DNA from 4 places in the Bacillus sp. es.036 genome. Region 3 is predicted to be linked to each of the others. Evidence: riboswitches for the same ligand, from Rfam matches in the RefSeq annotation. Region 3 holds a riboswitch; each other region holds the start of a gene.
What was found. A riboswitch is a leader RNA that binds a small molecule or an ion and turns the genes downstream of it on or off. The one in region 3 is predicted to bind S-adenosylmethionine.
Positions count from the first base shown of each region.

Region 1 (7,322 bases), 1.4 Mb from region 3:
AAGACTTGGCTGATAAGAAAAAGCAAGTAACAGAAGATGATCTGTTCGCACTATTAACGGATATTCAAACAGATGAATTTGTTGATAAATATGAGATTCATAGCATTCAAGTTCAATATGGGACAGCAAATATCCCCACGGCTACGATTTCCATCGAGAAGCCTGATGGAACGATGATTCAGCAAGCTGGAACGGGTTCTGGTAGTGTGGAAGCCATTTACAACACGCTTGAAGAAATGATCCCAGGCACGCTTCAACTTCAAGATTATCGGATTAATTCGGTTGGCGGTGGCAGAGATGCTCTTGCTGAAGTTCATGTTCGTGTTATGTACAACGGAATTGAATCGAATGGTCGAGGCACTGCTCAAGATGTTCTAGAGTCCTCAGCAATTGCTTACTTAAACGCAGTGAATCGTGTTCTTGCTCGAGAAAGCTATCAAGTAAAAAAACAAGCGCACGTCTAACGGGGAGGTTAGAAGGATGAAGAGAAAAGTTGCGGTATTACCAGGTGATGGCATTGGCAAAGAAGTAATGGAAGGAACGATGAAAGTTCTAAATGCCGTGGCAGATCGATTTGGCCATACGTTTGAATTTCACTTTGCAAGAATCGGAGGGGCGGCCATTGATCAAGAAGGTATGCCTTTACCCGAAGAAACTTTAAGCATCTGTAAAAAGAGTGATGCTGTTCTTCTTGGTGCAGTCGGTGGGCCTAAGTGGGAAAACCTTTCCGGTCATCTTCGTCCTGAACGAGGTCTTCTTGGAATTCGTAAAGAGCTAGGCTTGTTTGCAAACCTTCGTCCTGTAACAGCATTTGAAAGTTTACTCGATGCTTCTCCTCTTAAACCCGATCGAATCAGGGGCGTGGACATGTTGATTGTTCGTGAATTAACAGGTGGATTGTATTTTGGTACACCAAGCGAGCGTCGTAACAACGGGAAAGAAGTGGTTGATACGCTTCATTATACAAGGAATGAAATTGAGCGAATTGTTGATCAAGGGTTCGAGGCAGCACGGAAGCGAAAGAAGAAGCTAACAAGCGTCGATAAAGCAAACGTTCTAGAGTCAAGCCGAATGTGGAGAGAAGTTGTAGAAGAAAAAGCACTAGCTTATCCGGATGTTGAAGTGGAACATATGCTGGTCGATGCGGCAGCAATGAAGATGGTTCAAAACCCAGCTCATTTTGATGTGATTGTAACAGAAAATCTATTTGGCGATATTTTAAGCGATGAAGCATCCATGATTACAGGATCACTTGGCATGCTACCGTCAGCAAGTCTTCGCAGTGATGGATTTGGCATGTATGAGCCAGTTCACGGTTCTGCACCGGATATCGCTGGGAAGAACATTGCGAATCCACTTGCGATGATGTTATCAGGAGCGATGATGCTGAAGTATTCATTTGATATGAAGGAAGAAGCAGATGCCATCGAAAAGGCCGTGAAGGAAGTTCTAGATGCGGGCTATTATACGAGTGATTTAGCAAGTAGTCGAACGAATGCACTCGGAACAGACGCAATGGTGAAGAAAGTGATTTATCAATTAGAAGAAGCGGGTGCTACGGCAGGCATCATGGAAGCATACGCTTAATGACAAATAGGTAAAAGGGGGATCAGTGTGGAGCCAAAAACAATTATTGAGAAAATTTGGGATAAACATGTTGTGCATGAAGAAGAGGGTAGCCCGGATCTCCTGTATATAGATTTACATCTTGTGCATGAAGTCACTTCTCCGCAGGCCTTTGAAGGTCTGCGGATGAACAATAGACGTGTCAGAAGACCGGATTTAACCTTTGCGACGATGGACCATAACGTGCCTACGATTGCACGTCATATTATTAATGATCCGGTATCCAAAGTGCAAATGGAGAAGCTAGAAGAGAATTGCAACGAGTTTGGTGTGGAAATTGCAGATATTAATCACCCTGATCAGGGAATTGTGCACGTCATCGGTCCTGAGCTTGGCTTAACACAGCCAGGAAAAACCATTGTTTGTGGAGATAGCCATACTTCAACACATGGCGCGTTTGGTGCTCTAGCCTTTGGGATCGGAACGAGCGAAGTAGAGCATGTTCTTTCAACACAAACGCTCTGGCAATCGCGTCCAAAAACCATTGAAATACGTGTAAACGGCCGTCTTGGTTCTGGAGTAACGGCTAAAGACTTAATTCTTGCCGTTATTGCCAAGTTTGGTGTGAATGCAGGGACGGGAGCAGTTGTTGAGTATACGGGTGAAGCGATTCGAAACATGTCAATGGAAGAGCGGATGACCGTTTGTAACATGTCCATTGAAGCTGGTGCAAAAGCGGGACTCATTAGTCCTGATGAAACGACTTTTTCTTATTTAAAAGGAAAAAGACATGTTCCAGCAAACGAAGCGTTCAATGAAGCAGTGGCTGAGTGGAAAGAGCTTGCAACTGATCCAGGTGCAACGTATGATGAAGTGCTTGAAATTGGCGCTGAAGAAATTGAACCACAAGTGACGTGGGGAACGAATCCTTCGATGGGCTCTTCTGTCTATGCTCGAGTACCTTTCCCTGAAGATTACGAAGATCCAGGTGATCAAAAAGCAATCAAACAGGCCCTTGCTTATATGGATCTTAAACCTGGTACCCAGATTCAAAACATTGCGATTCAATATGTTTTTATCGGATCCTGTACGAATTCACGATTAAGTGATTTGCGAGCTGCGGCTGAAATTGTTCGTGGTCGTAAAGTTCATGAAAGTGTAAAGGCGCTCGTAGTACCTGGTTCTAAATCAGTGAAGGATGCGGCTGAAGCAGAAGGGTTAGATACGATCTTCAAAGAAGCTGGATTTGAGTGGCGAGAAGCAGGGTGTAGTATGTGTCTTGCGATGAATGATGATATTGTTCCTCCGGGAGAGCGCTGCGCGTCTACCTCTAATCGAAATTTTGAAGGTCGCCAGGGCAACGGTTCCCGAACACACCTTGTAAGCCCAGCGATGGCTGCAGCTGCTGCTATTGAAGGACGATTTACTGATGCTAGAAAAATAAAACCACTTGTGATGTAAAAAGGAGTGAGACGCCCTGGAACCGATTAATGAATACAAAGGGATTGTTTATCCCCTTGATCAAGTGAACGTCGATACCGATCAAATTATTCCAAAGCAATTTTTGAAAAGAATTGAGCGAAAAGGCTTCGGCCAATTTCTTTTCTATAACTGGCGCTTTGATGATGATGGAAAGCCTCGTGAAGATTTTAGCTTAAATGAAGCGCAATACCAGCATGCCTCTATTCTCGTAGCTGGAAAAAACTTTGGGTGTGGATCTTCAAGAGAACACGCTCCGTGGGCATTGCTTGATTATGGCTTTCGCGTCATCATAGCGACAAGTTTTGCTGATATTTTTTATAACAACTGTGTAAAAAATGGTATTCTTCCGATTGCGCTTGATCAAGAAGTTATCGCTGAGCTTTTTCAAAAGGCAAAAGACGGATACGAACTTCAAGTCGACTTGCGAAAACAAGAAGTTCGTGATGGAGAAAGCATTCATGCTTCTTTCAAAATTGATCCTTATTGGAAAGAAATGCTGCTAAATGGTTGGGATGAAGTATCTCGTACGTTGTCCCTTGAAGAAAAGATTAAATTGTATGAAGAAAAACAACTTGTAGGAGAGTGAATGACGTTGGGAATTACCAGGAGAAATATAACGTTCATGTCGTAGAAGCAATGGAGAATTTGCTGGAGGCGGTTCATCGTACCCCGCTTCAGCAATCTACAACGCTCAATGGATTTACAAATAAAGATGTCTTCTTAAAGATGGAGAACCTCCAGCGAACGGGGTCGTTTAAACTACGCGGTGCTTACAATAAGGTTGCCTCTCTAACGGAAATCGAAGCCGCTAGAGGAATCGTTGCCGCTTCAGCAGGTAACCATGCTCAGGGAGTAGCGCTATCTGCGATGGAGCGAGGAATCAAGGCAAAGATCTATATGCCGATTCATACGCCAACAAGTAAAATTGAAGCGACCCGATCTTATGGCGCAGAGGTTGTCCTTGAAGGCGAATCCTATAACGAAGCGTTTAGTGGAGCTGATCGAGAGCGTGTTGAAAAAGGGGCAACATTTGTTCATGCGTTTGACGACCCTGTTGTGATGGCAGGACAAGGAACCGTTGCACTTGAAATGATGCAACAATGTCCTGACTTAGATACGATTCTTGTTCCCGTTGGAGGAGGAGGATTATTAGCAGGAATTGCGCTGGCAATCAAGTCGTTCTTTCCTCACGTCAAAATCATTGGAATCCAGGCTTCGGAAGCATCTGCGACATGGAATCGATTTAAAGGTACTGGTCCTCTCGTTCTTCAATCAGTAAAATCGATTGCCGATGGCATCTCTGTGAAGGAAGCAGGAAAACGAACGTATCCAATTATCGAAGAACTCGTTGACGATATGATGACTGTTTCTGAAGAAGAAATTGCTGCTGCAATCGTCTTTATGCTTGAAAGACATAAGACACTTGTTGAAGGCGCTGGTGCGGCATCTGTCGCTGCTGTCTTGTGTAAATCAAGCCGGTTGGAAGGTAGCAAAATTGGGGCTGTTGTGAGTGGGGGAAATGCTGATCTTGAGAAATTAGCTCTCTACAAACAACTTTCTGAGCGAGCAAAAACCATCAGGCGAATCAGCTGATGGTTTTCTCTTGGCTAATGATAGTGAATATGTTTGATTATTGTGACTTTTTGCTCAGTAATTGACACTCATAAAGTACCATGCTAGAATTCAATTTAGCACTTAACCACAGTAAAGTAATTTTAATTTTATAATCTCTTATTCAGAGAGGTGGAGGGACTGGCCCTATGAAGCCCGGCAACCGTCAAACGACTCGTTTGAAAAGGTGCCAATTCCTGCAAAGCGATTGCTTTGAGAAATGAGAGGAAGACATTGATTGATGACATGCCTTTCTACTCAAAGTAGAAGGGCATTTTTAGAATCATTTTTTAAGTGTTTCGAGGTAAAGAATAAAAGCATGGGACTAAAGTCCTTTTTCAGGAAGCTGGTACAACATGCAAATGCATAAAGGATGTGAGACATGTGATTGAGCTTAAAGGCATTAATAAAACCTTCTTTTCGAAGTCTGGAAAGGTAGAGGCCGTTAAGGATGTTAACCTTTCAGTGAAAAAAGGGGAAATATTCGGTGTTATCGGATACAGCGGTGCCGGAAAAAGTACGCTAATTCGGATGCTCAACCTGCTTGAGAGACCGACGGACGGTACGGTCACGGTGGCAGGAAATAATTTATCCTCTCTTAAAGGAAAAGATCTACGTGCGGCAAGACAGGAAATCGGAATGATCTTCCAGCACTTTAATATTCTTTGGTCAAGAACGGTACGTGATAACATCGCGTTTCCACTCGAAATATCAGGTGTTTCCAAAGAGAAACGAATGAAGCGTGTCGATGAATTAATTAAGCTTGTTGGACTTGAAGGACGAGAAGCGGCTTATCCATCACAGCTAAGTGGGGGACAAAAGCAGCGTGTTGGTATTGCGCGAGCGCTTGCGAATAACCCTAAGGTATTGCTTTGTGATGAAGCAACATCTGCTCTAGATCCTAAAACAACGGATAGCATTCTCGAACTTCTGACAGAAATTAACCAGAAACTTGGTTTAACTATTGTCTTGATTACCCATGAAATGCACGTTATTCGCAAAATTTGTCACCGAGTGGCAGTGATGGAGAACGGTAGAGTAGTTGAGAACGGTTCAGTACTTGAAGTCTTTCATCATCCGCAAGAAGAAATAACAAAAGATTTCGTGAATCAGTTAAGTGAGCCTGAAGAAATGAAGGAATCGATTGCACATCTAGCAGCAAGCCAGGAGGGTGAACTCGTCCAGTTTACGTTCCTCAAAGGTAAAACGGGATCACCACTTGTAACAGAGTTAATTCGTCAGTTTGATATTGAAGTAAACATTATTCAAGGAAAAATCTCTCATACGCAAGATGGCCCTTATGGTAAGTTATCTGTCTTTCTTAAAGGTGAACCGACTGTCGTTGAAAGTGCACTGAAGTATGTTCGTGAGCAAGGAGTAGAAGCGGAGGTGATTACGAATGGTTGAATCACTATTTCCTAATGTGAACTGGGAATCGATGTGGGAAGCTACTATTCAAACAGCTTACATGACGGCAATTTCCGTGCTAGCAACGTTTATTCTCGGTATTCTTCTTGGACTACTATTGTTTCTAACCGGAAGGGGAAACATATGGGAGAACAAGTTTGTTAATAGCATTATTGCTGGAATCGTAAACTTATTCCGCTCGATCCCGTTTATCATTTTAATCATTCTACTCATTCCGCTTTCTGTTTACATTATTGGAACGATGCTTGGAGCGAATGCAGCTCTTCCAGCCCTTATTGCAGGTGCGGCACCATTTTATGCGCGAATGGTTGAAATTGCTCTTCGGGAAGTGGATAAAGGAGTGATTGAAGCATCTCAGTCAATGGGGGCATCAAACGGGGAGATTATATTTAAAGTTCTCCTTCCTGAAGCAATGCCAGCCCTCATTTCGGGTATTACCGTAACGGCGATTGCACTTGTAAGCTACACCGCAATGGCTGGTGTGGTTGGTGCAGGGGGACTTGGGAACCTCGCTTACCTTGAAGGTTTCCAAAGAAATAATCCTGACGTGACGCTCGTTGCGACAGTTTTAATATTGGTTATAGTTGCGATTCTTCAAATTGCTGGAGATTTAGCAACAAGAGTGATAGATAAACGATAATAAAAGGAGAGAATAACATGAAGAAATTTTTATCCCTATTTGCAGTACTTACTCTTGCAGTGCTTGCAGCGTGTGGCAACAATGGTGGGAACAGTGAAGGATCTGGAGAAGCTGAAGATTCAAAGAAAATCGTAGTAGGTGCTTCAAACATTCCACATGCTGAAATTCTTGAAGAAGCAAAACCGATGCTTGAAGAAAAAGGTGTAGAGCTAGAAGTTAAAACGTTCCAGGATTACATTCTACCGAATAAGACGCTAGCGAACGGTGAATTAGATGCAAACTACTTCCAAACCATTCCTTATATGGAGTTGCAAATGGAAGAAAACGATAATTATGATTTTGTTAACGCTGGAGGCATTCACATTGAACCAATCGGTGTTTATTCACAAGATTATAAGAGCTTAGATGAGCTTCCGGATGGTGCTCAGATCATTATGAGTAACTCTGTTTCTGACCATGGACGTATGCTTTCTTTACTTGAAGCTCAAGGACTTATCACACTAAAAGAAGGCGTGAAGGCTTCTGATGCAACAGTAGAAGATATTGCAGAAAATCCTAAAAACATTGATTTTAAAACAGACGTAGAAGCTTCACT
Region 1 covers NZ_PDIZ01000001.1:2,715,884-2,723,205, reverse strand. The annotation lists gene ATG70_RS13855 (2-isopropylmalate synthase) at 1-464, shown strand, start outside; gene leuB (3-isopropylmalate dehydrogenase) at 481-1,587, shown strand; gene leuC (3-isopropylmalate dehydratase large subunit) at 1,615-3,027, shown strand; gene leuD (3-isopropylmalate dehydratase small subunit) at 3,044-3,634, shown strand; gene ilvA (threonine ammonia-lyase) at 3,631-4,641, shown strand; SAM riboswitch class I at 4,777-4,886, shown strand; gene ATG70_RS13830 (methionine ABC transporter ATP-binding protein) at 5,044-6,066, shown strand; gene ATG70_RS13825 (methionine ABC transporter permease) at 6,059-6,727, shown strand; gene ATG70_RS13820 (MetQ/NlpA family ABC transporter substrate-binding protein) at 6,745-7,322, shown strand, end outside.
Region 1: another riboswitch for S-adenosylmethionine. It lies ahead of ATG70_RS13830 (methionine ABC transporter ATP-binding protein); the one in region 3 lies ahead of msrA (peptide-methionine (S)-S-oxide reductase MsrA).

Region 2 (7,322 bases), 690 kb from region 3:
TGTAGTAAATGAAGATAGATGTTCTTTTTTCATTTCTAAGATGACGCACTATTTCCTTATTAGTTATCGAAATAAAGAAGTGTCACTCACCTTATCTGATCAACAAGTACTTGTAGGTTCACCTACCGACTTCGAAAATGGTTGTGATTTCACCGATTATTTAATAAATCATATCCTTTATCAATTAGGACCTATTTATACACTGATTGAATGAGAAATGAAAAGCCCCCGGCAAAGTGCCGAGGGCTAAGATAACCTATTTTATTTAGCTGCTTCGTAACGCTTAGCAACTTCATCCCAATTAACGACATTCCAAAATGCGCTAATGTAATCAGGACGTTTGTTTTGATACTTAAGGTAATAAGCATGCTCCCAAACATCTAATCCAAGGATTGGTGTAACACCTTCCATAACCGGGGTATCCTGGTTAGGAGTGCTTGTTACTTCAAGTTCTCCGCCTTTAACTACAAGCCAAGCCCAGCCTGAGCCAAAGCGACCAGCAGCAGCGTTAGCGAAATCTTCTTTAAAGCTTTCAAAGCTACCAAATTTCTTTTTAAGCGCTTCGCTTAAATCACCTGACGGCTCTCCGCCACCGTTAGGGCTAAGAAGTTGCCAGAAAAGTGAGTGGTTAGCGTGTCCGCCACCATTGTTACGAACAGCAGTGCGAATGCCTTCAGGAAGCGCATCTAGATTGCCAAGAAGTTCTTCAAGGCTTTTTGATGCGTGTTCTTCATGACCTTCTAGTGCACCATTTAGTTTTGTTACATATGCGTTATGGTGCTTGTCATGGTGGATCTTCATTGTTTCTTCATCGATGTGTGGTTCTAGTGCATTGTAGTCGTAAGGTAGTTCTGGTAGTTCAAATTTAGCCATTGTGAATCTCCTCCTCAAATATAATATGTAACTTGCTGTTAGGGCAACGTTAATTGCCACTTAAACATGATGACGTCACAAGTTTACATTAGCAGAATTGTCATGCGTTTTCAAATAATAAACATTTGAATCTCCGCAACACAGGTAAAGTTTCCCCTCATTATATGGAATTAAACATCTTAAAGAAAAAATCAATAATTAATAGTGTGATCTAATGTATTTAAAACATAAAAAAACTCGTCATTTAATGACGAGTGGGATCTTTATTGAGTGGTGGCTCCGGACGGAATCGAACCGCCGACACGAGGATTTTCAGTCCTCTGCTCTACCGACTGAGCTACAGAGCCAAATATGTATAACGTTTAATCGAAATATCTTAATTTGAGTTTGTGTGTTGTACATTTACGTTTAATGGTAATAACACCTTGCTATGAGTTTAGGTTGCCCCTAAAGGGACTACAATAAAAATTTAACAAGAAGCTTATCCGACGCAGGTAAATTTTTGGTTGCGGGGGCAGGATTTGAACCTGCGACCTTTGGGTTATGAGCCCAACGAGCTACCGAACTGCTCCACCCCGCGACAATATGAATGTAAATATGCTGCACATGCTTCATAATGCTGTACACTGTTTCTTTCTCTACAAGGTTATGCTTCGATGCGTATCCGTCGAAACAACTCGATGTTGATTCATAGATATAACGCTCGTTGCTCCACCCCGCGACAATATGAATGTAAAGATACTGTGTAAACCATTATAGAAAAATGGAGGAGGAAGAGGGATTCGAACCCCCGCGGGCGACTAAGCCCCTGTCGGTTTTCAAGACCGATCCCTTCAGCCAGACTTGGGTATTCCTCCGATATGCATTTGGTGGACCCTGCAGGACTCGAACCTGCGACCGGACGGTTATGAGCCGTCAGCTCTAACCAGCTGAGCTAAGGGTCCTTATGTAAATAGTGGGGCGGCTGATGGGAATTGAACCCACGAATGCCGGAATCACAATCCGGTGCGTTAACCACTTCGCCACAACCGCCATGCTTATTTATTCAACTATATGGTAGCGGCGGAGGGGATCGAACCCCCGACCTCACGGGTATGAACCGTACGCTCTAGCCAGCTGAGCTACACCGCCATATGGCTCCACAGGTAGGATTCGAACCTACGACCGATCGGTTAACAGCCGATAGCTCTACCACTGAGCTACTGTGGAATATCTCTTAACGACAAGAACTAATATACCATAGGATTAAATAAAACGTCAATACTTTTTTGGGATTTAATCATATCCCTTTCAAAATCAATCATGAAAATACTATATCACTCTTTCACTTCACCATCAAGATCTACAAAACATACACCAAAAACACGATAATCATGATGGCTTGCAGAACTCCTTTCATAACTGCACCACCAAGGAAACCAAGCAAAGATCCTACTCCAACTTGTACAGACTCCTTGAATGGTTTTCGATGAATCAGTAACTCTGCTACCACTGCGCCTATAAAAGGTCCAAGAATAATTCCCGCAAATGGAATGATGAACGGGCCAACTAACAAACCGATCGTACTTCCCCAAATGGCAGCTTTTGATCCTCCATACTTTTTAACACCAAATAAATTACTCGCATAATCTGCTACAAATAATAAAAGGGTTAGCAACACCTGAATAACCCAGAAAGAAAACGTCATTGAACCGAAATCATAAAATACACCATACAAAATAAACCCAACATAAATAAATAGGACCGCTGGAATGATCGGATAAATCAATCCAACAAATGCAATAATAAATGAGGCAACGATTAAAGACCAAAATAAAATATCCATACCTTCTCTCCCCCTCTAACTGTAGTCTATTTTATAGTAAATAACATTTTCCTTCTATATAATATACAAAATTCCTGTGAAAATAAAAAGAAGCAGAGGCAACCCTCTGCTTCCATTGTTTATTCTTCTCCAATAACGGCTTCTGCGATATTTACCGCATGATCACCAATACGCTCAAGGTTACTGATGATATCAACAAAAACGATTCCAGCACTTCCAGTACATTCACCTTCATTTAGGCGAAGGATATGCTGTTTACGAAGTGTTCGTTCCATTTTGTCAATTTTATCTTCCAGTTTCACAACTTCCTGTGCCTTCGCTATATCCCACTTATCAAGTGAATCAAAGGCTTCATGAAGTGCAGAAAGGGTTAGATTGAACATTTCATCAAGGTCTTGCATTGCAACGTCAGTCATTTTTACTTTATTACTGATTTGATAATCAACCAATTCAACGATATTCTCCATATGATCGCCAATACGCTCGATATCACGAACAGAGTCCATTAACATACCGTGACGTGTTGACTCATCTCCTGACAGAGAAGTTGCGGATAGCTGAATAAGGTAGTCTGTAATCTTAGTATCTAAATTGTTAATGGCTTCTTCATACTGAGCGGTTTTTTCTGCGCTCTTCTGACCTTTAGATATTAAGTAGTTGGATGCTTCCTTAACACCTTTATAAGCAAATTCACTCATTCGAATTACTTCTTCTTTAGCCTGTCCTAAAGCAACAGAAGGAGAACGCTCGATGAATACTGGATCAAGATGCTTCGGTTTATATTCTATCGTTGCATCATCACCAGGAATAATTTTCGTTACAAGATAAGCAAGTCCAGCAATGAACGGGAATTGGATCACAGTATTTGTAATGTTAAAGATCCCGTGTCCAAATGCGATCGTCATTTCTGGTGTTAAGTTTAATGCATCTCTCAAGTATTCAATTAAAGGCGTATAGGCAAATAAGAAGATCAAGAAGATCGCCGTTCCAATTAAATTAAAAATAACGTGAGTTAGTGCTGTACGTCGAGCGGCTACAGAAGCACCGATAGAAGCAAGCACTGCTGTAATTGTTGTACCGATATTATCTCCGAAGAGTACTGGTAACGCAGCTTGGATATCCATAGCATTCTGTGAATAAAGTCCTTGTAATACACCAATTGTAGCACTAGAACTTTGCACAATAACCGTAAATACCGTACCAATTACAACGCCTAATAGCGGGTTTGAACTCATGCTCACTGTGAGTTCTTGGAAAGCCTCAAGACTTCTAAGTGGCTTCATTCCTGTACTCATTAATTCAAGTCCAAAGAATAACGCACCAAAACCAAAAACAATTTGCCCTGCGTAATTAATTTTCTTGTTTTTAAAGAAGAAAATTAATAGAGAACCAATAGCAATGATTGGTAGAGCGTAATCTTTAATAGGAAAACCAATAATAAATGCTGTAACAGTTGTTCCAATGTTAGCTCCCATTACAACACCAATCGCTTGCTTGAGAGTCATAAATCCTGCATTAACAAGACCGACTGTTAAAACCGTTGTCCCTGAACTACTTTGGATGAGAATCGTAACAATGACCCCGGCTAGCACACCCATAAATGGGTTCGTCGTAAAGCGATCAAGAATGTCTCTTAATCGATCACCTGCAGATCGTTGAAGGCCATCTCCCATATACTTTAGTCCAAACAGGAAAATACCAAGACCTCCCACAAACTGAAAGATCATCTCCTGAACGTTGAGTTCCATCATTTCAACCCCTTGCACTCATGTTTTATTTTTTTCGACAATACTCAACAAAGTCCCTTGTCTATTATCTACATCGCTCCCCTCTTTGTAAAGAGTTAATATAGAATTGTAATGATATTATGATGAAATCAATTTTGTTTCAAGAAAGTTTCAGCAAGTTTATTGTTCCCATCTACTTATATAAGATAAACTGGTTTAGTGGGATTACTCTCACATACCTAGAAAGGAGATTTTCAATTTGAACGTTTTTAAACAACTGTATTATAGCTTATTTTCTCCAAAAATGATGGCGCGATTCCGTTTTCAAAAACTAGGGAAGCCGATATTGTATGTGTTTCTCCTAATGCTACTTTCTTCTGTACCTATAGGGATTATTACAGCGGTTTCGTTTACCAATGCTTACGAAGACCTTAAAACACATATGGGAGATTTACCTGAATTCACTTTACAAGATGGCACACTAAAAAGTGACCAATCTGAACCACTTATAAAAAAAGAAGATGGAAACACATTTATTTTTGATGCTACAGATGAAATAAAGCCAGACGATGTTGATTCCTATGAATCAGCTATTGCGTTCCTAAAAGATCGAATTATCGTAATGGATAGTGGGACAAGACAAGAGTTTAATTATAGTAATTTCAGCTCAATGACTTTTACAAAACAAGATGTAAGTGAACTCACGAAAAATTTAGATAACTTGCTTCCAATCTTTATCCCACTCTTAATCTTTGTCGTCTATTTATTCCAGACTGGCCTCAAATTTATCGGAATTACCGTTCTAGCGACAATCGGTTTACTATTAAAGTCACTCGCGGGTAGAAAAGCATCCTATAAACAACTCTGGGTCCTATCGGTTTATTCCGTTACGATTCCAACCCTTTTCTTTACTATTATGGCGTTAGTAAAAACAACCGTCCCATTTGGATTTCTTCTCTATTGGTTTGTAGCCATCATGCTACTCTACCTAACCATTAAGGAAATTCCTCTTCCGAAAAAACGTGTAACGAACGAAAGACCTAATTCACCTGAGTAAAAATTTTGATTATTTTATCAAATCACTTGATTTTCGCTTTAAAGTAATGTAGATTATGTAAAAAGCGACACATTAAAATTCCATATACTTTCAATTCTTATCAAGAGAAGCAGAGGGACTGGCCCGAAGAAGCTTCAGCAACCACCGGATATTTTCTGGAAAGGTGCTAACTCCAGCAAGTTGAATTCAACTTGGAAGATAAGAAGAAGAGCAACCAAAGTCTTCTTCTTATAGAGGGCTTTTTTTTATTGCCCTTACTTAATGAAAAGGAGATTGATTATGTCAAATAACCATTACGATACGCTACTTGTTCAACTAGGTAATAAATCAGATCCACAAACTGGAGCTGTAAATCCTCCTGTTTATTTTTCCACTTCCTATAGGCATGAAGGAATTGGCCAATCAACAGGGTTTGATTATTCAAGAACAAAAAACCCTACTCGTTCGATTCTGGAGTCTGCAGTAAATGAACTCGAACATGGTGACCAGGGCTTCGCATTTAGTTCCGGCATGGCTGCCATCCAATCAATTATATCTTTATTTAAAACCAGAGATCATATACTCGTTTCAGATGACCTATATGGTGGCACATATCGATTATTTGCTCACGCAGAAAAGCATTTCAACTTATCATTCACCTATTTTGACAGCCAAAATATTGATAGCATCGCACCATTAATAACTCCGTTTACTAGGGCAATCTTTATCGAAAACCCTTCAAACCCCCTAATGAAGTTAACCGATGTTGAAGAGATTGTGACGATTGCCAAGACATACAATTTATTGTCAATCGTAGACAATACGTTATTCACCCCTCTTCTACAAAACCCCCTTTTACTAGGGGCTGATATTGTTATTCATAGCGCAACGAAATACCTTGGGGGTCACAATGATGTGCTTGCAGGACTTGTCATTGCCAAAGGTGAAAAGCTCTGTGCTGAGATTGAACAATATCAAAACGGTGCTGGAGCGGTTCTTTCTCCGTTCGACTCCTGGCTCCTCATTCGAGGAATGAAGACATTACCTCTTCGACTAAAGCAACATGAGGAGAATGCTCGAGCTATCGCAACATACTTAAGAAATCACGACGCAATATCTGACGTCTTCTATCCTGAAAAAGGGGGTATGCTGTCGTTTCGATTACAGTCTGAAGCATGGGTTGATCCATTTCTAAGGAACTTGAAACTGATTACCTTTGCGGAAAGTCTTGGAGGCGTTGAGAGCTTTATTACTTATCCAGCCACACAAACACACGCCGATATCCCAGAAAAGATCAGACTCGAGAAAGGTGTTTGTAATCGACTTCTCAGATTTTCGGTAGGAATTGAACAAATCAACGATTTAGTGAAAGATTTGGATCAAACACTAGCAACTTTCATAGAGGATGGTGTGCGACATGACTACTAATTCATATACATTTCAAACAAAACTTCTTCACAACGATCATAAATTTGATAAAAGCACTGGTGCTGTCAGTGTTCCAATTCAACAAGCATCTACCTTTCATCAATTGGATTTTGATCATCCAGGAAAATATGATTATAGCCGCTCTGGTAACCCTACCCGTGAAGCTCTAGAAGAAACGATTGCAGACCTTGAAGGTGGCGTTAGGGGGTTTGCATTTGCTTCTGGTATGGCTGCTATCGCTACTTCTTTTATGCTCCTTTCACAAAATGACCATGTTTTGATTTCAGAAGATGTTTATGGCGGGACTTATCGGATGATACACGATGTTCTCTGCAGATTTGGAATTAGTCATACTTTTGTAGATATGACTGATTTAAATAAAGTTGCGAACGGGATTCAATCCAATACAAAAGTGATCTACATCGAGACACCT
Region 2 covers NZ_PDIZ01000001.1:2,029,190-2,036,511, forward strand. The annotation lists gene ATG70_RS10415 (hypothetical protein) at 1-214, shown strand, start outside; gene ATG70_RS10420 (superoxide dismutase) at 262-873, opposite strand; tRNA gene ATG70_RS10425 (tRNA-Phe) at 1,145-1,220, opposite strand; tRNA gene ATG70_RS10430 (tRNA-Met) at 1,377-1,453, opposite strand; tRNA gene ATG70_RS10435 (tRNA-Ser) at 1,638-1,730, opposite strand; tRNA gene ATG70_RS10440 (tRNA-Ile) at 1,741-1,817, opposite strand; tRNA gene ATG70_RS10445 (tRNA-His) at 1,830-1,905, opposite strand; tRNA gene ATG70_RS10450 (tRNA-Met) at 1,928-2,004, opposite strand; tRNA gene ATG70_RS10455 (tRNA-Asn) at 2,008-2,082, opposite strand; gene ATG70_RS10460 (DUF456 domain-containing protein) at 2,216-2,698, opposite strand; gene ATG70_RS10465 (Na/Pi cotransporter family protein) at 2,818-4,446, opposite strand; gene ATG70_RS10470 (DUF1189 domain-containing protein) at 4,685-5,482, shown strand; SAM riboswitch class I at 5,577-5,687, shown strand; gene ATG70_RS10475 (methionine biosynthesis PLP-dependent protein) at 5,762-6,889, shown strand; gene metC (cystathionine beta-lyase) at 6,879-7,322, shown strand, end outside.
Region 2: another riboswitch for S-adenosylmethionine. It lies ahead of ATG70_RS10475 (methionine biosynthesis PLP-dependent protein); the one in region 3 lies ahead of msrA (peptide-methionine (S)-S-oxide reductase MsrA).

Region 3 (7,322 bases):
CCAGAAGGCGACACAGATTTCCAGGATTTAATTGTTAAAATTCGTGAAGTAGCAAAGGCGATTCCCGTTCCGCTTGGGATTAAAGAAGTTGGTATGGGGATTGATGCGAAGACAGCTCAGCGCCTGATTAGTGCGGGGGCCAGCTTTATCGATGTCGCAGGGGCGGGCGGAACGTCCTGGATTCAAGTTGAAAGCTATCGTTCTCATCAAACGATGCGCAGGCAAGCTGCGAAGGCTTTTGAGGATTGGGGGAACCCAACCGCAGATTGCATCATTGATGTGCGAAAGCAGCACCCTGATGTACCAATGATTGCAAGTGGAGGGCTAAAAAACGGTGTGGACGCAGCGAAAGCGATCGCCCTCGGTGCAGATGTTTCTGGATTTGGAAGGGCATTACTTGAAAATGCCGTAAATGAAACTGAAGAAGCGCTCTCAGAACAATTGAAACGAATTGAATTTGAATTACGAACTGCTATGTTTGGGATTGGTGCTTCGTCTATTAACAGGTTAAAATACAATAGCGCATTACGTAAGAAATAGTCAGGGCCCAGGCTCTGGCTTTTTTGTTTTTGTATAGGTCGTCTTCTAGCGTGCAAACTAGAGCAGAAGGAGGGCGAACTTATTGGACTGGTTATCTGTGTTCCCTTTTATCGTAGTGATAATGGTTGCGATGAAAACTAAGCTAGTGATTCCAGGTCTTACAGCAGGACTGTTAACGGCCTCATTTATTTATAAACCGGGCGTCATTAGTGGTTTACAGCAGTTTTATGAGTTTATCATGAGTGGTCTTAAAGATGAGAATAACGTTAAAATCGTTCTTTTTCTCTATATGTTTACCGGATTAATTGGATTAATGAAATATACAGGTGGAATTAAAGGGTTTGTTCATCTAGCATCTTCGAAAATCAATACAAAAAAAGGAGCATTGTTTCTTACTTGGATCTCGACAATTGGAACCTTTAGCGCTCCGAGCTTTCGCATTGTAACAGTAGCACCAATCATGAAAGCTCTTCTAAATAAAGTGAAAATCACGCCTCAGGAACTTGGATTTGTGATCGAGACGACTGCCACTCCAGTGATTGTATTGATGCCAATTGCGACTGCTTTTGTTGGATACATGTCGTCTGTTGTTCAGCTTTCTTTAAAAGCGGAAGGCATTGAAGGTGATGGTTATCGTTATTTTCTTCAAAGTATTCCGTATAACTTTTTTTCCATCAGTATCATTCTAATCGGCTTTTATTTAAGCTTTTTTCATCACAGCAAAAAACAAGCGACTGATGCAGGGAATCAAGAGAAGGAGCTAGATGATCAGTGGGAGGACTGTCATCCAGCCGTAGCAAAAGACCTTCCAAAAAAGCCGTTCAACTTATTACTGCCGCTTGGAGGAGTCATACTGTTAACTCTTTTTCTTACGTATTGGAGTGGGTATGAAAAAGGCTTTACCTCCTTACTTCAAGCATTCATTGAGGCGGATGTGCTTGATGCCATGGTATTTGCTCTATTAACAACGGTGCTACTTACATTCCTTTTTTATTTATTCCAGCGTTTCTCCTTAAAGGAACTCGTGACTTTCTTTATTGAAGGAGGAAATGAAATGATGCCGGTGATCATATTGTTAACGGTTGTGTGGGGGCTCGCTGCCTCAACTGAAGCGCTTGGATTTTCAACATTTGTCACATCTAATCTTGATTGGATTCCATCGTTATTCGTTCCGCCTGTTTTGTTTCTTGTTGGTGCGTTTATTTCTTATTTCATTGGTTCGTCGTGGGGAACTTGGGGGATTTTAATGCCGCTTGGTATTTCGCTTGGTCATTCAACCGGAACCGATCTTCCTCTCGTCATTGGAGCCGTATTTGCGAGCGGTACATTTGGAGCTTTTTCTTCACCGTTAAGTGATAATACGAATACAATAGCGAGAATTTTAAAGTTAAACCCGATGACATATGCTAAATTTAAACTAACTCCTGCACTTATTGCAGCAGGGACGGCTGCAGTAGGATATTTTATTATTTCTTTTGTGATTTAGCTTGAGCACTTTTCTATTGACAACTGTTTTAATACCATTTATTATTGAGATTAACTTAATAATCCTTTGTTTAAAGGATCTTCTTATTCAGAGAGGTGGAGGGACTGGCCCTTAGATACCTCGGCAACGGACCAATGAACATTTTGTTCATGCGGAACCGTGCCAATTCCTGCGGCGAAAGTCGGAAAATGAGAAGAGGCTCGGTATATCCAAACCCTCTTCTGTTCGGGCAGATGAGGGTTTTTTGTATGCATCCTCATCTGGAAAATTGTTTTAGTAGAGGGAGTGAACGATCTTGCATACACTAATGGATAACGAAACTAGAAAACAGCAACTTATTAAGACCCTTCTCCAAAAAGGAATCTATAAGAAGGGTGCCAAACAGCTTTATATGTTAACACTAAATGAACTGGAAAACATATATGATCGATCTGAAAAAATCAATACGATAACTGGAAACGGAGTGGTCAAAGTGGAGCAAGCAACATTTGCAGCAGGGTGCTTTTGGGGTGTAGAAGCACTATTTCAACAATTAAACGGCGTTATTTCGACAACAGCAGGATTTACTGGTGGTGAAACAATTAACCCTACGTATGAAGATGTTTATTCTGAGTTAACAGGTCATGCAGAATCCGTGCAAGTTGAATACGATCCTTCCCTCATTTCTTATGAAGAGCTCGTGGAAGTGTTTTTTGAAAATCATAACCCAACTTCTTTAAATAAACAGGGAGAAGATATCGGAACCCGCTATCGCTCAGCGATCTTTTTCCATTCTAATGAGCAGGCAGAAATTGCATTAATTGCAAAAGAAAATCTTGAGCGTTCAGGGCGTTTTAAGAAACATGTTGTTACTCAAATTGTTCCGATCACTTCATTTTATCGTGCAGACGAATATCACCAAAGTTATCTTGCTAAGCGTGGACAGTCTTCTTGTAAAATTTCGTAACACAAAAAAGCTTTTCCTCAATAGTATGAGGAAAAGCTTTTTTAGTTTGGTTGGTTTACACCGATTTGATCAAGAAAAATCTTTCCTTTTGGAGAGGCGTTAAACTCAAACGTGATGGAGTCGATCTCATCTAGCTTCACAAATCTGTTTTCCTTCTTGAAAAGTTGTATCGGAATGTTAAACGTTTGGAGTACGGGTTCGGTAGGTTCACCGTAACGCCGTTCTTCAAAAAAATTTGTTTTCGTATGCTGAATAGGGAGTGCCCCGTGCATTGGCATAATATCACTTAACAATACGCTGGATGACTCACCGTTGGCTGAGCTTACAGTTACCCTAAAATCAACCGGCTGTTGATCTTCTGCTTCCGATACGTTTGCTGCAGTAAATGTTAGTGCGCTATTCGGTGTGAAATGATATGGATCTTGTAACGGTTTCGTGAGATCTAGTGAGTAAGATGCATTTTTTGAATAGGATTGATCCCATTTCAAAAACACACCGTGAGTTCCTCTTTCCTTATCTCTACGAAATTCAAGTTCCCCTTCATACCACTGAATAAAGCTATTGGCTTCTATATCAATAAAAGGTGATGTTGCGGTTAGCACGTTCACATCTTCCTCAAAGTCACTGAATATATGGTAGGACGGATCTTCGTATTTACTAATATAAGTTGTCTTGGGTAACCACTCAAGTGCATAGCGGTAATCCTCAAACATTGGCTGATAACGATCATCTTCATGAAGAGTTGCCTCTAGAAAACCGGATACGTAAGTGCTTGCAATCTGACGCTGCTCATCGCCTTCAAGTAAAGGCTGTTTATTTAATAGTAATGTAAAAGGGAAGTACGTATCATTTTCTCCCCAGGTGGTGTTAAATTGTCCATGATTAGCACCATCAATATAAAGAGACGATTTCATCGCATTTTCGCTACCTGTTAATTGAATACCGTTATATTGGCGATCTCCTTCAAATTCAGATAAGTCACTATCATAAGAACCACCAAGTAATAAGTAATTTACATCATCAACTTCAATTTTACGATCAGAGAGAGTTTGATAATCGGTTGGAGCCAGTGCAATTACGGTTTCAATCTTGTAGTTAAAGTCAAAACGCATGTTAGCATTGTTTGGATAGCGATCGAGTTCATTGAATTTTGTCGCAAGGATAGCTGCTTGCCCCCCGCGAGAGTGACCAATTAACGCAATGTGATCCATATCAACTTTATTGAAAAATTGGGTATCTTGTTGTGTCGATAACGATTCAATTTCTTCAATGTGTTTTAGTAATAACCAGGCTCGGCCATTAATATCTCCTGATACACCGCCTGACCAAGAAGAGTTGAAGAAATTTTCATCAACTGATATGGTTAAAAACCCTCTACTTGCAAGCAGCTCTCCTAAATAATTGTAGCCTTGATCTGAAAAATCTTCCATTTTATGATTTCCATGTACGATAAGAACGAGTGGGAAAGGACCTTCACCTTCTGGCATAAATACACGGCCATTTAGTGGAACGTTAGCATCTTTAAAACCCCAAAACCATTCCCGTTCTTTAGACCATTCTCCAATCATGCTTGAAGCATTAACGGACCTTGTTTGGAGGTCGACTTCATTACCGAATTCGTCTCGTTGCTTATCAGTTCCACTTCCGTATGTAAACGTATTTACTTCAAGCGCACCATATTCCGATGGGTTTTGACTGACGGTGGAAAATGGCTCAACGGTGTTGGCGAGGCGCTCATCCATGGTACCAGGGGTAAATAGCCAGTAACAAAAAATGCCTGTTACGAAAACCCCTAAAAGTAGCATGATGATTGAAAGTGGTTTCTTCAATCCAGTAGTTAGCGGGTATCCAAACAGTACTCCAGTAATAACGCCAATAGCAACTAAGAGATAGGCAAGGGGGAGAATGTTCTCAAGACTGCGAAATTGATCTAACGTGTAAATCGTGATTGTAAGGGAAATACCTAAACTAGCGATGAAAAGAGTAGGAAGTTTTTTAACTCTTTTTATAAACCATTCTCCCATTTTCACGGCTACCCATGTTCCAATAATAGCTATTAGAAAGAAAAGAAAGAGATCTACTAATTTTCCGAGTCCAGTATGAAAATCAAAACCGATGGCGAAGATTAGAAGCATTGTGATTAATGTGGCACCATAGGAAGCGCCTTTCCAACTCGCATTAAAAAAAGACTGTACAGGCAACCTTATGCGCGTAAATAGTTTTTTTACTTTATTCTGGTTATGCGTCTCTTTACGTGTCTTTCCGTACTCTGGTTCCTGTTCCACGCGAATCCTCCATTTCATTATTCACTTCTTTTATTATAGCAAATACATAAAGAAGAGAGGGAAATCATAATGGCTAATCCCCATTCATTTAATTGTCAAATCGAAATCAGCAAAGTATTTGATTCTTACTTAGATAAGTCGTACAATTAACATAACGCTTAATGTGAAGTATTTCACAAACGTGCGTTTGTGATTGAGATGAAGGTGGGGATAAGGTGAAGAACGAGCTTAAAGCATATGGTTCAGATTTTAAAATTACGCACCTCTTGATGATTTTAGGCGCGCTTTTAATAGGTGCTTCAATTATTGCACAGGCCTTTCTTACAGTAGAAATTGTAAACAACGTTTTTGTTGATAAAACAGCCTTTGAAGAAAACGTGCCTTTTCTTATTAGTTTGTTACTTGTGTTGATGTTGCGACCATTCTTATCTTACTTAATGGGCAGAGCAGGAGTAAAGATGGCTGCTACAGTAAAACAAAGAATTCGTAAAGCGCTATTAGACAAATTTTCGCGGGAAGCGCTACTAACTTCTCATCAAGGGCAATCTGGTCAGAAGGTGAGCGTCTTGCTTGATGCAGTTGATGAGATCGATGCTTATTATAGTAAATACATTCCACAAGTGTTCAAAACAGCCGTGATCCCAATTTTTATTTTAGTTGCTGTTTCTACTCAGCATCTCGAAACAGGACTAATCATGATGGTAACAGCACCATTCATTCCAATATTTTATATAATTATTGGGATACGTACTCAGAAAAAATCTGAAGAGAAGCTTGAACAAATGACTGTTTTTTCTGGACGCTTTTTAGATACGATCCAAGGATTGACTACGTTAAATTTGTTTCGGCAGTCAAAAAAATACCGAAACATTATTAAAGAAAGTAGCTTAAACTACCGTGACGCTACAATTGAAGTATTAAAAGTTGCTTTCGTTTCCTCTTTAATGCTTGAGTTAATTTCTATGCTAAGCATCGGCATTATTGCGCTTGAAATCGGTCTTCGTCTCATTGTGTTTAACAGCATGTCTTTTGCAACGGCATTTTTTCTTCTTATCCTTGCTCCAGAATTCTACCTTTCATTAAAAGAACTAGGCAGTGCATTTCATACTGGGAGAGGGAGTATGAGCGCAATGAAAAAGGTAAGTGAAGAACTAGGTCGTGAGAGCGAGGAAGTGACATGGGGAGATCGGTTTATTGAAAATAGAAAAACTCCACCAAAGATTGCTTTAAAAGACGTTTCTTATCAGTATAAAGACAGTGGTTTCTCTTTATCATCTCTAAATATAACTATTGAACCTTATCGTCAGGTAGCGGTAATCGGGCGAAGCGGGTCTGGTAAGTCAACGTTTTTGCATATGATTGCCGGGTTGCTACCACCACAACAAGGTGAGATTGCGGTCGATGATCATTCCATGACAAGTTTAAATGAAGGTAGTTGGTTTTCACAGGTTAGCTATATCTCTCAGCATCCGTATATATTTACAGGGACGATAGCTGATAACATACGTATCGGATCAAAGAATGCTAGCCAATCTGAAATTGAAGATGCAGCGGTAAAAGCTGGTATATCAGCATTTGTTGCTACACTAGAACAAGGTTATGAAACGATCATTGGTGAATCGGGTCGCGGTTTATCTGGAGGAGAAAAACAGCGTCTGGCACTGGCACGTGCTTTTTTAAAGAAGCCAAATGTCATTTTGTTTGATGAGCCAACAACCGGACTTGATTTATATACAGAGAAAGTACTTCAATCAGCGATGAATTCATTATCTCAAAACGCTACAATGATTACAGTGGCGCATCGACTTCATACCATTCGAAAAGCCGACCATATCATTGTGCTCGATCAAGGAAAGATGATGGCTGAAGGCACTGACAAAGCACTTTATGAGTCAAGTGAATTATACCGGGAGATGGTAAATGTTCAAACAGAGGAGGTAACCTTATGAGAGAAATAGCATTTGTTTGGCGTGAAATGCTGACCGAGAAAAAAGATATCCTTCTTTCCATCTTATTTGGCTTTATTGCTGGTATAACAGCTGTTGCTCTTTTTGCTGCAAGTGGC
Region 3 covers NZ_PDIZ01000001.1:1,334,546-1,341,867, forward strand. The annotation lists gene fni (type 2 isopentenyl-diphosphate Delta-isomerase) at 1-540, shown strand, start outside; gene ATG70_RS06975 (Na+/H+ antiporter NhaC family protein) at 662-2,026, shown strand; SAM riboswitch class I at 2,107-2,221, shown strand; gene msrA (peptide-methionine (S)-S-oxide reductase MsrA) at 2,322-2,972, shown strand; gene ATG70_RS06985 (hypothetical protein) at 3,014-5,257, opposite strand; gene cydD (thiol reductant ABC exporter subunit CydD) at 5,473-7,206, shown strand; gene cydC (thiol reductant ABC exporter subunit CydC) at 7,203-7,322, shown strand, end outside.

Region 4 (7,322 bases), 160 kb from region 3:
GCAACTAGAAGCGGAGCACCAATTGCAGCTGGCGTACCAAACCCTGCTGCTCCTTCAATAAATGCACCAAACAACCAGGCAATAATAATGAGTTGAACCCGACGGTCCATCGATATGCCCATAAATCCCGCTCGAATCGCATCAATCGCTCCACTGTTTCGTAACGTATTTAAAAGCAGAATCGCTCCAAATACAATCCAAATAATCGATAAAGCAATGATCAGCCCTTCCAAAGAAGCTGCCACAATTTGTATAACTGGTATTTTCCAAATGAAAAAAGCTACGACTGCAGTAAGTAGTAAACTTCCTGGCATGGCGGTAGTAGCCGGAAGGCGTAGTAGAACAAGCAAGATAAATACCGCAAGAATCGGCGTTAATGCCGCAAAAAGTTGGAGTCCATTCATTTTTCTCACCTTTTCTACGAGGTTAATGTGATCTCTTTCACATATAGCTTATCTAAAATCACCTAAACATTAAGTGACAAACATCACACTTTAAAACAAACTGGGAAAAGAAAATCTGTTAAAATAGCTTTGAATCAATAATGAAGGAGCTGATATTATGTTAAAAAAAGTCGATTACTTTTTCTATCCAGTTGACGTTACCCAGCCTACTGGGGCAGAAGTGACGTATTATTGGGAAATTAGCGTGGCGGAATACGAAGGAAAAATCTATGCGTATGCGAAGGCGGACGAATTTGGAAGAAAAATTCGCTGGCACCAAAGTGATCAGCCTGATAAAGAAAGTGCCCTTACAGTCATTCAAGAAAAATGTAAATCTCAAAGCAAGTAAGCAAAAAGCTAGCGAACTTTGCTAGCTTTTTTAGCACATCGTAACCTATCCAGGTTGTTCATTTTGGCATGCGTTCGATACATTCAGGGTACGATGAAGAAAAATGGCCAACAAGATAGGATGACGAACGCATGAACCAGAAAATCATAATCCTTAGCACACTTTTATTAGCGCATATTCTCTTGTTTTTAAGCTTTGTTCACTATCCAGAAACGTTTTGGCCTGTTTTTACTGTCACACTTGCGATTTTAATTTTCCTAAGTGTGAAAACAGGAACACTTTCGTTTCGAAAAATAACAATTAGCAACTGGTGTTATATCCTGATTAGTGCCATCTTGCTTTATGCGATTTCGTATATTGGAATAGAAGGAATCAAGTGGGTTTATCCCTCATTATTTGAAGACATGGAACGCTTTTACGATATTGTGGAACCAGTTAAAGCTTGGCATTTTATTAGTCTTATTCTAATCGTCATCCCAGGAGAAGAGATTTATTGGAGAGGGTATATCCAGCAACAATTAAAACGGTATAAAAAAGGAGACACCATTTTCATTGCAACCATTTTATATGCGACAGCCCATCTGTACTCAGATGCCTATTTATTAGTAGCAGCAGCAATAGGCGGCGGAATGGCGTGGGGATGGCTATATGAAAAAACAAAAAATTTTTGGGTCCCACTCCTATCGCATATTCTTTTCGATCTTCTTATTCTCGTTTTTATTCCGCTACTTTAAGGAGCAAACGACTTTTCCTAATGGGGAAGGTCGTTTTCTTTTTCACTAATTCCTACAAATGATGTCACTATTCTAGACTAAGCGGTTGCGACTTGGTTATACTTCTAGTAGTATTAGAATGAATGGCTAAGAATTGAAAAGAGGGTTATAAATGAAAGAATCGATATACGGATTAACGTTTGATCAGCTAACTGAATGGTTGCTAGAACGTGGTCACAAAAAATTCCGTGCCTCCCAAGTTTGGGATTGGCTCTATAAAAAACGTGTTAAAGAATTTTCTCAAATGAATAACGTAAATAAAGACTGTATCAAGCTTTTGGAAGAGAATTTTGCTATCCAGACATTAACTCAAGAAATCAAGCAGGAATCTTCTGACGGTACGATCAAGTTCTTGTTCAAACTCCAAGACGGAAACGTTATTGAAACGGTACTCATGCGTTTTCATTACGGTCAATCGGTCTGTGTGACGACACAAGTAGGTTGTAATATCGGTTGTTCCTTCTGTGCAAGTGGACTTCTTAAAAAGAGCCGTGACCTTACAAGTGGAGAAATTGTTGAGCAAATTATGAACGTTCAGCACGCCCTTGATGAAAAGGCTAATGAAGAACGCGTAAGTCACATTGTTATTATGGGAATTGGGGAACCATTTGATAACTACGATAATATGATGGACTTCCTTCATATCGTTAATTCTCAAAAAGGTCTTTGCATTGGCGCTCGCCATATCACGGTTTCTACAAGTGGACTTGCGAAGCAAATTTACGATTTTGCGAATGAAGATTTACAAGTGAACCTTGCGATCTCACTTCACGCGCCTAATGATGAGCTTCGAACCAAGATTATGAAAATCAATAAAGCTTATCCACTTGGAAAACTAATGCCTGCAATTGATTACTATCTTGAGAAAACCAACCGCAGAATTACGTTCGAGTATATTATGTTGAGAGATGTTAATGATCACGTAGAAGAAGCGAAACAACTCGCCAATCTACTAGCTGATAAGCGCCATCTTTCATACGTAAACTTGATTCCATACAACCCGGTTGATGATCACTCTTATCAGCGTAGTGAAAAAGAATCGATTCTTGCGTTCTATGATACGCTTAAGAAGAACGGCATTAACTGCGTGATCCGTCATGAGAACGGGACAGACATTGATGCAGCTTGCGGTCAGCTTCGTAGTAAGCAAGTGAAGAAACTAGAAAACGCAGGAAAATAGCACGAATGAAAAGACGCTCACCATAAATGGTGGCGTCTTTTTATATGCAAAGGCAATCACACCAACCATTTTTTAATGCATACACTGAAAACAAGCTAGCTTGAGTTCAACTTGTAAGTAAGGAGACAAAATATGAAAGGGTTAATGATTGTTTTTAGTTTACTATGCATCTGGATTGGATCTGGACTATACACGGATTATCAACGTGAAAGCCTACCTTTTGAGTTAATGGGGGAAGATACAAGCATAAAGTCTGGATATAACGATATTTATATTTTTAGAGAAAATAAACAAATTACTTCGCTTGAAGTGTTCGATCAAACTAGAGAACGGGTAAAAGTATATCAAATAGATGATTTAAAGGACCTATACCCATCAGCTTCTTATGTAAAAGGAGAAGTGAAAGAAGGAAAACTCTATCTTTTATACGATGAAGGCGGAAAAGTTGTTTCCAAAAGAGTTGTAGTTGGTGCCAGAGGATCTTTATCATTTATGCCTGAAAGAAAATAAATTTTCCTAACAAATCGCCAATTCGTTTTCAGGATTGGCTTTTCTTCTTATAAGAATTAAGTTGATCGGGTCATCACAACAGCAATACCTGTTATAATGGCGTTACTATTGCATAGAGAGGGATTTATATGACAAAGAGCCTTACGAACTCTGAGAGAGATCAATTACTGCAAGATCTTACATTTGACCAACAATCATATCTTATGAATACTCTTAAACGAGGTAAAAAAACAGCTTTTGCCAATGTGATTGCTCAAAGTAAAGGAAGAATGATTCCAAACGGAGCTACTGATGAGGAAATTGGAATGTTGCTTGACGATTGGATACTAGACGATTATCTGGATGCAGGTGCTGTCTCAGAAGATCTAAAATGCGAATGTGGTCGTGCATTACGCTATCAATACATTGTTCGACATGTAAAAACTGGTGAAGTGCGTCGTTTTGGGATTAACCATTTCGAAGAACACACTGGCTTACCAGGTACCATCGTAAAAGAAGTTGTACAAGGTTTTACAAAAATTGATTATGAGTTAGATGAACTCTTATTAAAAAAGCAAAACGGCTCGCCTACATATGATATCCCTGAAGGTTTGAAGCTACCAACCGATATTGAAGAGCCACTTTCCTTACAACTTCCGTTACTTGATCGACAAGAAAAACGGTTAAACAGTTTAATCAGGGGTTACCGTGAAGAAAAGGAAGCGTTACAGAGAGGTAGTAATACGTTAGAGGCTTTAGATATCCCAACACAGAAAAAAGAAGACTTGCAACCTAAAGAAACTTTATCTCAAGATGAGTTACAAGGCTCTTTTGATTTGTTCGCTGACGAAGCGAAAGAACCTTTACCCGTTAACAACGTTGAGAAACCGAAAGAAACTTATTTTGTGGGAGATCTTTCGTTTCCAACTCAGGAAGCGATAGACGGCTATATTCAACAAGGTACAGAGAGTGCGTTGATGATTTGCGAGCTCTTAATCAAAGAAGGAAAAGTTCAAGACAAACGCTACTCGACAAAGAAACCGAAAATTTACTATGCAGTTTGCACTTATCTCGATTCTTTTGTGTCTTCTGGATCCATGTCTGTTGAGCCGCTTGGACGTGAAGATCGCATCTATCGATTAAAAAGCGGACAATGATCCTGACATTTCATAATTATCAGATAAAGCATTGACATTTCAATATACCAGGTCTATAATTTCAAACATGTTCAAAAATTAAATCAATACTCTTATCAAGAGTGGCGGAGGGAATAGGCCCTATGATGCCCGGCAACCTTTCAACTTCAGTTGAAGCTGGTGCCAAATCCTACAGATGATGTCATCTGGAAGATAAGAGGAGGATTCTGTTAGCAATCCCTCTTCTTATTTTTTAAGAAGAGGGATTTTTTATTTTACAGAGAATAAGGAGCTGTTACACATGAAAAGAACACTTGAACAACGCCTGCAAGATGGCCCAGTCATTTGCGGGGAAGGTTATCTGTTTGAATTAGAACGACGTGGTTATCTCCAAGCAGGATCATTCGTGCCAGAAGTTGCCCTAGATAATCCTGAAGCTCTTAAACAAACCTATCGAGATTATATGCTTGCAGGATCTGATGTCGTGCTAGCTTTTACGTATAATGGCCACAGAGAGAAAATGAGAATTATTGGAAAAGAAGACTTGCTAGAGCCGCTAAATCGACAAGCCATCCGCCTCGCTAAAGAGGTAGCGAAGGAACATCCTGAAGAAGAAGCACTTGTAGCAGGGAATATATCCAATACGAATCTATTTGATCCAGAAGATGAAAATAGTAAAGAACAAATACGGTCTATGTTCTCCGAGATGGTAAAATGGAGTAAAGAAGAAGGCGTTGATTTCATTAATGGGGAAACATTTTATTATTACGAAGAAGCGAAAATAGCCTTAGAAGAAATTCAAAAACAAGATCTTCCAGCAGTTATTACACTTGGACTTATGAGTGAAAACATTTTAAGAGACGGCTATACCGTTGAGGAAGCTTGCCGGTTGTTAGAAGAACATGGAGCGCTAGTTGTTGGAATGAACTGCTTTCGAGGACCTGCTACAATGCAGCCATACATCGAGAAAATTAGACAGTCTGTTACTGGATATGTTGGCGCACTTCCAATTCCTTATCGAACAACAGAAGAACATCCAACATTTTTTAACTTACCTGACGGCGGATGTGCCTGTACATTGCCAACAGAGACAACCTTTCCAACATCTCTCGATCCACTTTATTGCAACCGTTATGAACTAGCAGAATGGGCAAAAGAAGCAAAAAGTGTCGGGGTAAATTATTTTGGACTATGTTGTGGTGCTTCTCCAAGTATGTTGAGAGAAGTCGCTGAAACAGTAGGTAGAACAGCTGTGAATTCTATTTACTCTCCAAATATGGAGAAACATTTTCTGTTTGGATCAGATGAATCGTTAAAGAAAAACAATACGGCTTATCGACAGAAGGCATAGATGATGACAAAACGGAGCGGGAAACCTCTCCGTTTTTTACTGCAAAAAGAATAGGCCTGTAACGTATTGGCAATAACGATAAAAAGAAAGTGAAAATGGAACCAATACAGATATGTCTGCATGTAATAAAACATCAATACATTTTACGATTGATCCCGGCCCGATTTTTGTTATAAAAGCAGCTTTCCACAATGAAAAATCTTGCTTTTTATATCTTTAGCGTAAGATTCATTTAAAAATAGTAGCTTCTTTTGTCAAAATGATCATATTCAGACATCAGTTGTGTTATTATTTTAAATGTGTTTGAATATGTGACACAACGAAACTCTAATGAAATCATAACAAAAAGAACTTGTTTTATAAGCGAGGTAGCCTATGGATAATCAAAATGTAATAAATGAACTCCGCTCGATTTTGCCAGAAGCGGAATTGAAAATAAATGAGCCTTTAAATGCCCACACCTATACGAGGATGGGTGGGTGTGCAGATGTTCTTGTTTTTCCTAACACAATTGAAGATGCAAGAGCAGCCGTAGAATATGCTTATCAAAAGAAATATCCTTTAACGATACTAGGGAAAGGATCAAATGTAATCATTCAAGATGGTGGTATTCGCGGTATTGTCTTGAATCTGTCTTCTTTAAAATTGATTGATAAAAAAGACAAAAAAGTGATTGCTCAAGCAGGCGCTCGAATTATTGATGCATCTGAATTTGCGCGTGATGGAAAACTTAGCGGTCTTGAGTTTGCATGTGGTATACCAGGTTCTGTTGGTGGAGCTGTTTATATGAACGCAGGAGCATACGGTGGAGAGATAGCTGATTGTCTCGAAAGTGTTCTCGCTGTAACGAAAGAAGGAAAGTTAATTAAATTAACCGCTGATGAACTTGATTTATCTTATCGTCACAGTAACGTAGATGAAAAAGGTTTGCTTGTTTTAGAAGCAACCTTCGCTCTAAAAGATGGCGACTATAATGAAATCAAAGCGATCATGGATGACCTAACTGAGAAGCGCGAAACAAAACAGCCGCTAGAATATCCTTCTTGTGGTAGTGTATTCAAACGTCCTCCTGGACTATTCGCAGGTAAATTAATTCAGGACTCTGAGCTCCAAGGTACTCGAATCGGTGGGGCGGAAGTTTCTAAAAAGCATGCTGGATTTATTGTAAATATCGATAATGCTACTGCAACAGACTATTTGGATGTGATTCATCACGTTCAAAGAACAGTAAAAGAAAAATTTGATGTCGAGCTTGAACGTGAAGTACGCGTTATTGGCGAACCACCTGAGCAAGCATAAAGAGAAGTCAGCCACTCAATTGAGCGGCTGTTTTTTTGTGATTTATTTAAGATAGACAACTTTTGATCATACTGTGAACAAATAAAATCTGCACGATAAGTGCACAATTTCCAGATAAAGTAGTCTTTGATGGTAAATGAAACCAATCATAGGAGGGTATTCATGAAAACAAAAAAAGTTATTTTAGGATTAGGATTATCACTATCACTTATTCTTTCAGCATGCGGAAACAATAACGAGGGAATAAACCAGGAGTCCGGAAACAATCAATCGACTTCTAACTCTTCAGCAAACTCCGAGAA
Region 4 covers NZ_PDIZ01000001.1:1,496,053-1,503,374, forward strand. The annotation lists gene ATG70_RS07655 (L-lactate permease) at 1-404, opposite strand, end outside; gene ATG70_RS07660 (hypothetical protein) at 562-792, shown strand; gene ATG70_RS07665 (CPBP family intramembrane glutamic endopeptidase) at 924-1,526, shown strand; gene rlmN (23S rRNA (adenine(2503)-C(2))-methyltransferase RlmN) at 1,678-2,745, shown strand; gene ATG70_RS07675 (hypothetical protein) at 2,878-3,255, shown strand; gene ATG70_RS07680 (DUF3895 domain-containing protein) at 3,384-4,391, shown strand; SAM riboswitch class I at 4,481-4,590, shown strand; gene ATG70_RS07685 (homocysteine S-methyltransferase family protein) at 4,672-5,721, shown strand; gene murB (UDP-N-acetylmuramate dehydrogenase) at 6,097-7,020, shown strand; gene ATG70_RS07695 (YdhK family protein) at 7,183-7,322, shown strand, end outside.
Region 4: another riboswitch for S-adenosylmethionine. It lies ahead of ATG70_RS07685 (homocysteine S-methyltransferase family protein); the one in region 3 lies ahead of msrA (peptide-methionine (S)-S-oxide reductase MsrA).